Regions from separate parts of the Arthrobacter sp. NPDC057259 genome, predicted to be linked through region 3. Evidence: riboswitches for the same ligand, from Rfam matches in the RefSeq annotation. Region 3 holds a riboswitch; each other region holds the start of a gene.
What was found. A riboswitch is a leader RNA that binds a small molecule or an ion and turns the genes downstream of it on or off. The one in region 3 is predicted to bind S-adenosylmethionine.

Region 1: it holds a riboswitch for S-adenosylmethionine, as region 3 does, so the genes downstream of both, ACFUCU_RS00180 (aminotransferase class V-fold PLP-dependent enzyme) here and ACFUCU_RS09780 (homoserine O-acetyltransferase) in region 3, are expected to answer to the same signal.
Region 2: it holds a riboswitch for S-adenosylmethionine, as region 3 does, so the genes downstream of both, ACFUCU_RS11375 (methionine ABC transporter ATP-binding protein) here and ACFUCU_RS09780 (homoserine O-acetyltransferase) in region 3, are expected to answer to the same signal.
Region 4: it holds a riboswitch for S-adenosylmethionine, as region 3 does, so the genes downstream of both, ACFUCU_RS06145 (DUF1737 domain-containing protein) here and ACFUCU_RS09780 (homoserine O-acetyltransferase) in region 3, are expected to answer to the same signal.

The regions. Positions count from the first base shown of each region.
Region 1 is NZ_JBHUYA010000001.1:41,791-43,980, reverse strand. Features, by position in the region: gene hisN (histidinol-phosphatase) at 1-650, shown strand, start outside; SAM riboswitch class IV at 748-861, shown strand; gene ACFUCU_RS00180 (aminotransferase class V-fold PLP-dependent enzyme) at 897-2,190, shown strand, end outside.
Region 2 is NZ_JBHUYA010000006.1:113,442-115,631, reverse strand. Features, by position in the region: gene ACFUCU_RS11380 (methionine ABC transporter permease) at 1-455, opposite strand, end outside; gene ACFUCU_RS11375 (methionine ABC transporter ATP-binding protein) at 448-1,260, opposite strand; SAM riboswitch class I at 1,400-1,489, opposite strand; gene ACFUCU_RS11370 (CoA-binding protein) at 1,565-1,990, opposite strand.
Region 3 is NZ_JBHUYA010000005.1:98,612-100,801, reverse strand. Features, by position in the region: gene ACFUCU_RS09785 (bifunctional o-acetylhomoserine/o-acetylserine sulfhydrylase) at 1-782, shown strand, start outside; SAM riboswitch class IV at 967-1,082, shown strand; gene ACFUCU_RS09780 (homoserine O-acetyltransferase) at 1,096-2,190, shown strand, end outside.
Region 4 is NZ_JBHUYA010000003.1:57,049-59,238, forward strand. Features, by position in the region: gene ACFUCU_RS06135 (O-succinylhomoserine sulfhydrylase) at 1-594, opposite strand, end outside; gene ACFUCU_RS06140 (rhodanese-like domain-containing protein) at 591-998, opposite strand; gene ACFUCU_RS06145 (DUF1737 domain-containing protein) at 995-1,237, opposite strand; SAM riboswitch class IV at 1,341-1,453, opposite strand; gene ACFUCU_RS06150 (PIG-L deacetylase family protein) at 1,920-2,190, shown strand, end outside.

The DNA.
Region 1 (2,190 bases), on a different contig from region 3:
AGGCCATCCGCGGCCAGCTCTCCCGCTCCCGCCCCCGCGACGCCGTCCTGGGCGAGGAATTCGGCAGCTCGGGCCACGGCTCCCGCCGCTGGATCATCGACCCGATCGACGGCACCAAGAACTTCGTGCGCGGCGTCCCCGTCTGGGCCACCCTCATCGCCCTGGTAGACGAGGGCGAGCCGGTGGTCGGCGTCGTTAGTGCCCCTGCCCTCGGCAAGCGCTGGTGGGCCGCCAAGGGCGCCGGCGCCTACACGGGCCGTTCGCTGGCCGCCGCAACCCGGCTGCGGGTCTCCAACGTCTCAGACCTCTCCGACGCCTCCCTCTCCTACTCCAGCCTGGGCGGCTGGAAGCAGCGCGGCAACCTCGACGAATTCCTGGGCCTGACCGAGGAAGTCTGGCGCACCCGCGCCTACGGCGACTTCTGGTCCTACTGCCTGGTGGCCGAGGGCGCCGTCGACATCGCCTGCGAGCCGGAACTGAACCTTTACGACATGGCCGCCCTGGTCCCGATCGTCACCGAGGCCGGCGGCCGGTTCACCTCCCTCGAGGGTGAGGACGGCCCGTTCGGCGGCAACGCCCTGGCCACGAACTCGATCCTGCACTCCGAGGTTCTTAAGCGGCTCAATCCGAACCTCGACGACCTGCTCTAAAACCGCGCCTTCCCTAAGGGCCGGTTCCGCGTAACACAGCGCTTCACATTGCCGCGCCCCTTTCCGGGGCGCGGCAATGTGTCCTAGGCTCGAACCAGGTCACGAGTGCCAGCGCTAAACCCCGGTTTGCTGGCCGGCAACCCTCCTTTCGCGGCGGGGTGCCCCGGGTGACGACCTGGCCGGTCCGGAGCGGACCCGGCAAGCGCGGATCCCCTGCACGCGGGGTCCTTTCTCGAGCGAGGTCCCATGTCGACTGCCATTTTTTCGTCCCCAGCATCCATCTCCACGGCTGTATCCGCCGCGCGCGCCCCGCTGGCCGCCGTGACCGGCGCCGAGATCCAGGCGCCGCTGATCCAGGGCGGCCAGGTCCGCTACGCCAATCTGGACTACGGCGCCTCGGCCCCTGCCCTGTCTGTGGTCTCCGCGTACCTCAACGAGATCCTGCCCTACTACGCCAGCGTCCACCGCGGCGCCGGCTACGCCTCCCAGCTGAGCACCTCGGTCTACGAGAACGCGCGGACCATTGTGCGGGACTTCGTCGGCGGCCGGGCCGACGACGCGGTCATCTTCACCCGGAACACCACCGATTCGCTGAACCTCCTGGCCGGGTGCCTGCCCACCGCCGGCGGCCGGCACCTGGGCGAGGTCCTGTACCTGGACATCGAACACCACGCGAACCTGCTGCCGTGGCAGGGGGTTCCGCACCGCAGCGTCGTCGCCGCGCCTACCCTCGCCGGGACGCTGGCGCGGCTCCGGGCCGAGCTGGCAACCGGCGGCATCAGCCTCCTCGCGGTCACGGGCGCGTCGAATGTCACCGGCGAGATCCTGCCCGTCCGCGAGCTCGCGGCGCTGGCGCACGAGCACGGGGCCCGGATCGTCGTCGACGCCGCGCAGCTGGCCCCGCACCGCCGCATCGACGTCGCGGCCGACGGCATCGACTACGTCGCCTTCTCGGGGCACAAGCTCTACGCACCCTTCGGCGCGGGTGTCCTGGTCGGGCGGCCGGACTGGCTCGACGCCGGGACGCCGCACCTGGCCGGCGGCGGCGCCGTCCGCGACGCCCGGCTGGACGCCGTCAGCTGGACCACCGGACCTGCCCGGCACGAGGGCGGCTCCCCCAACGTCCTCGGCGCGGCCGCCCTGGCCCGCGCCACCCAGGCGGTCGCGGCCCTGGACGAAGCATCCTGGCACGGCCACGAGGATGCCATCCGGTCCTTCCTGGCCGACGGCCTGCGGGAGATCGACGGCGTGAGCGTGCACCACATCTTCGAGGAGACCGACCACGGGGAGGGCCACGGCACCATCGGCGTCGTGAACTTCTCGGTCGCGGGGTACGACGCCGGTCTCGTCGCCGCGTACCTGTCCGCAGAGCACGGGATCGGTGTGCGGGACGGCAGGTTCTGCGCGCATCCGCTGCTCAAGCGGCTGGGCCTGCCCGCCGGGTCGCTGCGGGCCAGCTTCGGCCTGGGCTCCCGGCTCGAGGACGCCGAGCGGCTGCTGGCCGCGCTGCGGACGCTGCGGCGGGACGGCCTGGGCTGGG
Region 2 (2,190 bases), on a different contig from region 3:
GAGCTGACCAGTCCCGGCCGGGCCTCCACCAGCAGCACGTCCCGGACAATCTGGGACCGGCTGGCTCCCATCGAGCGGGCGGCCTCCACCACGCCGCTGCCGAGCTGGCTGAGGTTCTGTTCCACGAAGCGGGCGAAGTACGGGATGGCGTTGATGGTCAGCGGGACGATCACCGCGGCCGTGCCGATGGTGGTGCCCACGATGAAGCGGGTCACCGGGATGATGGCGATCAGCAGGATCAGGAACGGGAAGGACCGGACCAGGTTGACCAGGCCGTCCAGGACCCGGTGGAGCCGGGGCCGGTGCCGCAGCCCGCCGGGGCCGATCGTGTAGAGCCAGACGCCCAGCGGCGTGCCGATCAGGACGGCCAGCGGGATCGCGACCAGCAGCATGGCCAGGGTCTGGCCCATGGCGGCGCCGATTTCGGGCAGGACCGATAGGATGCGCTCAAGCATGGATCAGGCCTTTCGGGGCGGGGCCGGCCGGGGCGGCTGCCCGGTGGGGCCGGTTCAGCTCGATGGCGTCGGAGACCAGGTACCGCCCGATCGAGGTGGCGGGGTGGAAGCCGGGGCGTTCGAGCTCGGCCAGGTCGAATTGCTCGACGATCCGGCCGTCCTCCATGACCGCGACGTTGTCCGCGATGGCCTTGATGACGTTCATTTCGTGCGTGACCACCACGATCGTGATGCCGAATTCGGCGTTGACGTCCGCGAGGTACTGCAGCACGGAGGCGGTGGTCCGGGGGTCCACGGCCGACGTCGGTTCGTCGCAGAGCAGGACCTTCGGCTCCGTGGCCAGCGCCCGGGCGATGGCCACCCGCTGCTTCTGGCCGCCGGAGAGCTTCGCGGGGTAGCTGGCGGCCTTGTCCGCGAGGTCCACGATGGCCAGGGCGTCGGCCGCCCGGCGCCGGCGTTCGGCCTTCCCCACCCCGGCGAACTTCAGTGAGAGCTCCACGTTCTCCTGCGCGGTGAGGTTGTTGAGCAGGTTGAAGTGCTGGAAGATCATGCCGATTCCGTGCCGGCTGCTGCGCAGTTCCGGCTCGCTCAGGGCGGTCAGGTCCACGCCGTCGACCAGGACCCGGCCCGAGGTGGGGCGTTCGAGCAGGTTGATGTTGCGCAGCAGCGTGGATTTGCCGGCGCCGGAGAACCCGATGATGCCTTGGATCCGGCCGCGCTCCACGGTGAGGGTGACGTCGTCGACGGCGGTGAACCGGCCATCCTTCGACCGGAACGAGGTGCTGACATTCTGGATCTCGATCACAGCGGACCGCCCGCGATCCGGGCCGGCGCTGCCGTCGTTGTGGTGTTCATGATTCCTCCGGGGCTCGCCCGAGGAAAGCCTCATCCCCCGGCGCCGGGGCAGCGCAAAGCGCGGCCTCTCGGGTCCGTGGAACAGTGGTTCTCCATCGGTCCTGGCGGTAGCACCGTCCTCATCGAGGGGGTTGCTGCGGCGTCACGGAGCCAGGTCTCTCAGCCGCTCGGGATGGTTACCCCACGAATCTGGCACACGCCCGGCCGAGGTGAAAGCGGCGCGTCACACGCCGTAAAGCTCCCGTCAGTCCCGGTTAAAGGCCCAGGAGCGGCGCTTCCCTGGCCGGGCAGGCGTTCATGACGACGTCCAGCCCGGCGGCCTTGGCGCGTTCGGCCGCGGCCTCGTCGATGACGCCCAGCTGCAGCCAGACGGCGCCGGCGCCGGCGGCAATCGCCTGGTCCACCACGTCGCCGACGCGTCCGGAGTTCACGAAGCAATCCACGACGTCGATGGGCCGCTTCTCCGCCGGGATTTCCGCCAGCGAGCGGTAGCCGGCCTCTCCGTGCACGTCGTCGCCGGGCAGGTTGACCGGGATGATGTCCATGCCCAGGCGGTCGCGGATGAACAGCGACGTGTCGTAGGCAGCACGCCATTGGTTGGTGCTCAGGCCCACGATGGCCCACCGGCCCTTGGTGCGCAGGAGGCGTTCGACGACGGCGGGATCGTTCACGTGGCTCATGCGGCCAGCCTACGTCCGCCGGCAGCACCACCGCAGTAGGCAAACCCACCCCGGGCGCTGTGCCGAATTTCTGATCGAACCAGGCGCCTCCCGTCCGCAGGTTTCCGAATATTACGCGCCCATTTGGCGAAAATCCGCCGTTCGGTTTTAGTAGACAGTGACCATCCCGAGCGGCCGAGAGACCTGGATCGATGACGCCG
Region 3 (2,190 bases):
TGCCGCTGATCGTGGACAACACCCTCGCCACGCCGTACCTGATCCGTCCGCTGGAGTGGGGCGCGGACATCGTGGTGCACTCGGCCACGAAGTACCTGGGCGGCCACGGCTCGGCGATCGCCGGTGTGATCGTGGACTCCGGAAAGTTCGACTTCGGCGCGGACCCGGAGCGGTACCCCGGCTTCAACACCCCCGACCCCAGCTACAACGGCCTGGTCTACGCCCGGGACCTGGGCGCGGACGGCGCACTGGGGGCCAACCTCTCCTACATCCTCAAGGCCCGGGTCCAGCTGCTGCGCGACCTCGGCTCCGCCGTCGCGCCCTTCAACGCCTTCCTGATCGCCCAGGGCATCGAGACGCTGAGCCTGCGGGTGGAGCGGCACGTCGCCAACGCCACCCGGGTGGCCGAATGGCTGGAGGGCCGGGAGGACGTCGAATCGGTCGCCTACGCGGGGCTGCCCTCGAGCCCCTGGTACGAGCGCGGCCGGAAATACGGTCCGCGCGGCACGGGCGCCGTCGTCTCCTTCGTCATCGCCGGGGGAGTGGAGGCCGGCAAACGCTTCGTCGACGCCCTGGAGCTGCACTCGCACGTGGCGAACATCGGCGACGTGCGCTCGCTGGTGATCCACCCGGCGTCGACCACGCACAGCCAGCTCAGCCCGGAGCAGCAGGCGGTGGCGGGCGTCCACCCGGGCCTGGTCCGGCTCTCGGTGGGCCTGGAGCACATCGACGACATCCTGGCGGACCTCGACGCCGGCTTCCGCGCCGCGAAGGCCGGCTAGGCCCGGGACCCCCGCCGGATTTCCCCACCTTTGCGGGCCCGACGGCGGCCGGCGCGGCGTGTCCGCGGCGACCCGCCGGCCTTGGCCTTCAAAGGTGGGGGAAACGGCGCGGCCGGGCGGGCGGCTGTCACATGGAAGTCACAATCTTCGCCAGGACGCCGCCCTGTTTCGTACACTCGGTGCAGGTCATGAGTGCCAGCGACAGCCCCGGCTTGCTGGCCGGCAACCCTCCTTTTGCGGCGGGGTGCCCCGGGTGAAGACCTGGCCTGCCGGTCAACTGACGGCAGGCAAGCGCGAAGTGAGGTCTTTTAACATGACGATTGCCGTCACCCGAACGGGTGTACCCGCCACCAGTCCCGCAGCAGGAAACGCCGCCGCCCCCGAAGGCACCGTGCGGTACCTGTCCGTCGGCGCCCTGGAACTCGAATCCGGCGCCGTCCTGCCGGAGGTGGTGCTCGCCTACGAGACCTGGGGCACCCTGAACGCGGACGCCTCCAACGCCGTCCTGATCGAGCACGCCCTGACCGGGGACACCCACGTCACCCGCGGCGCCGGCGGGGAGCCCGGCTGGTGGGAACAGCTCGCCGGCCCCGGCGCGCCCGTGGACACGGACCGGTACTTCGTGGTGTCCATCAACATCCTCGGCGGCTGCTACGGCTCCACCGGCCCGTCCACGCCGGCGCCCGACGGCCGGCCCTGGGGATCCCGCTTCCCCCTCGTCACCCTGCGCGACAGCACCGCCGCCGAGGCCCGGCTGGCCGACGCGCTGGGCATCCACCGATGGCACGCCGTGCTCGGCGGCTCCCTCGGCGGCGCCCGGGCCCTGGAGTGGGCCGTCAGCTACCCGGAACGCGTGCGCCGCTGCGCCGTGATCGCCGTCGGCGCCTACAGCACCGCCGAACAGATCGCCTTCGCCCAGGCCCAGACCCTCGCGATCCGGCAGGACCCGCGCTTCAATGGCGGCGACTACTACGGCGGCCCCGAGCCGCATGACGGCCTGGCGTTGGCCCGGCGGATCGCCCACATCACCTACCGCTCGGCCGCCGAACTGGAGGGCCGCTTCGGCCGGACCGGCCAGGACGGCGAGACACCGCTCGCGCCCGGGCCGCTGTCCGGCCGCGGCCGCTACCAGGTGGAGAGCTACCTGGACCACCAGGGCAACAAACTGGTGCAGCGCTTCGACGCCAACAGCTACATCGCGATCACCGAGGCGCTGATGAGCCACGACGTCGCCCGTGGCCGCGGAAGCCTTCGGCAGGCGCTCGCCGGGGCCACCGCCGAGTTCTTCATCGCCGCCGTGGACTCGGACCGGCTGTACTTTCCCGAACAGTCCCGGGAGCTCGCGGCGGCCCTGCCGGGGGAGGTGCCCATGCACGTCATCTCGGCCCCGATCGGCCACGACGGGTTC
Region 4 (2,190 bases), on a different contig from region 3:
GCAGCGCTGCAGCAGCGGGGTGGCGAAGACGTTGTCCACCACCACGGTGGCGCCGGCGGCGTGCGCCAGCCCGCTCACGGCGGCGATGTCCACGATCTCCTGCATCGGGTTCGACGGCGACTCGAAAAACACGGCCGTGGCCGGCGTCGAGAGCGCGTCACGCCACTGGTCGAGGTCCGGGCCGTCGACGAAGACGGTCTCCACGCCCCAGCGCGGCAGGATCTCGTTCAGGATCACGAAGCAGGACCCGAACAGGGACCGGGCGGCGACCACCCGGTCACCGGCCCCAAGCAGCGCGCCGAGAGCGGTGAACACCGCGGACATGCCCGACGCCGTCGCGAAGCACGCCTCGGTGCCCTCGAGCAGGCGGAGCCGCTCCTGGAAGGTGGCCACCGAGGGGTTACCGTAGCGGGAGTAAACGAACCGCTCGTCCTCGCCGGTGAAGGCCCGCTCCGCGGCGGCGGCGGATTCGTAGACGAAGCCGGAGTTGAGGAAGATCGGCTCGGTGGTTTCCTGGAAGCCGGTCCGGTCCAGGCCGCCACGGACGGCCTGGGTGTCCGGGCTCCAGTCCGCGGCCTCGGGATTGAAACTCATGCGGTGCGGGTCCCGTCGGTCGGCAGGCCCACGTTTTTCCAGCCGTTGACGCGGCGGACGCCGGCCTCATCCGGCTGGCCCTCAAAGCCGTCCAGCACGTTGTAGACGGTGAACCCCGCCGCCGTCGCAGCCCCTGCCGCCGCGACGGAGCGGGCCCCGGACCGGCAGAGGAAGAGCAGCTCGGCGTCGGCCGGGACGCGCTGCCGGAGCTCGTCCAGGAAGTCCTCGTTCGGCACGCCGCCGGCCCGGGTCCACTCGATGAACACCGGCTCCGCGGCCGCCCCGCCGGTCGCCGGGATCCCGATCTGGGCCCACTCGGCCCGGGTGCGGACGTCCACCAGCACCGCGCCGGACTGCAGCCGTTCCCAGGCCGCCTGCGGGGTCAGGTCCCCGGCGTAGCTCATGCCCCCGCCTGCCCTTCGGATTCCAGACCGTCGAACTCCAGGGCGTCGACGGCGCGGGCCACCGCGGCGTCCGCCTCCGCGACGGCGGCCGGCAGCACCAGTGCCTGCGCCACGATCACCGATGTGCCATTGAAGGTTGCGGCCGGGCTGCCGTGCAGCACATACCCCTCGGCAAGGGCGGCCGAGATCCGCTCGCAGAAGCTGCGGTCGTCTGGGCCGGTCAGCAGCCGGTAGGCCAGCCGCTCCGCGGGCGCTGCGGCCTGCGCGGGAGGGTTGGCCGGGGTGCCGGCTCCGGGGGTGGGGACTGGGGGCGGGGTCGCGTCGGACACGACAAACTCCTTACGTTCACGCTTGCAGCTCGAATGGTCGATTGCCGAGTAGTCACCTGAGGCACCCCGCCGCAAAAGGAGGGTTGCCGACCGGCCAGTCAGGGCTTGGCACCGGTTCTCATTACTCTGCAAAAAACCTAACACCCCGGGGCCCGCGCCCGCGCGTCGGCCCCGTCATGTTCGGTCACGGGAGGCCGTCCGCCGTAGGCCGACCGAGTATCGCGCCCGTCGTGATCGAGTACAAAAAGCCGGTTCCGTCCGCGGTGGCCGAATGCTTTTCGGGTATTGCCTACTCGGGTTTTCCGATAGGGGCGTCACGTTTACTGAAGTGGCAGTCCAAGGTCTCAGCTGGGTCTCCACATACCGCATACGCCTTTTCAGCACCCGCTGCGCGGCCGCTTCCGGCCGTTTGCGCAGTGCCGCTGGCGCATGGGTTTTGACGTCTCCGCCGGGATACCGCGGACCGGTTCTTTGACAAGCAATCCTTCCCTCCAGAACCCGGCAGCCTCTGCCGGGCGGGTTGCAGATCCATCATTTTGTCCGGCGCAGCACTGGGGGCGGCCGGCACCTCGAAGAAGAACTGGAAAGATTCATGGTCTCGATTTACGTCTTGATAATCGTCTTGCTGATTGCGCTGCTGGTCGCAGCGGCGGTGGGGAAATCCTGGTTCCACCGCCGCCTGCGCCGTCCCGAACTTCTGCGCCGGATTTCCCTCGCCACCGGCGCGGTGCTGCTGCTGGCCAACGTCGCCGCCTTTGCCCTGGACGCCTCCGAGTTCTGGCAGACCGCTGACCTGACTGCCACCCTGGGCGGACTCACCGCCCTCGCCATCGCGCTGACCGCCCTGCGCACCGGTGGAAGCC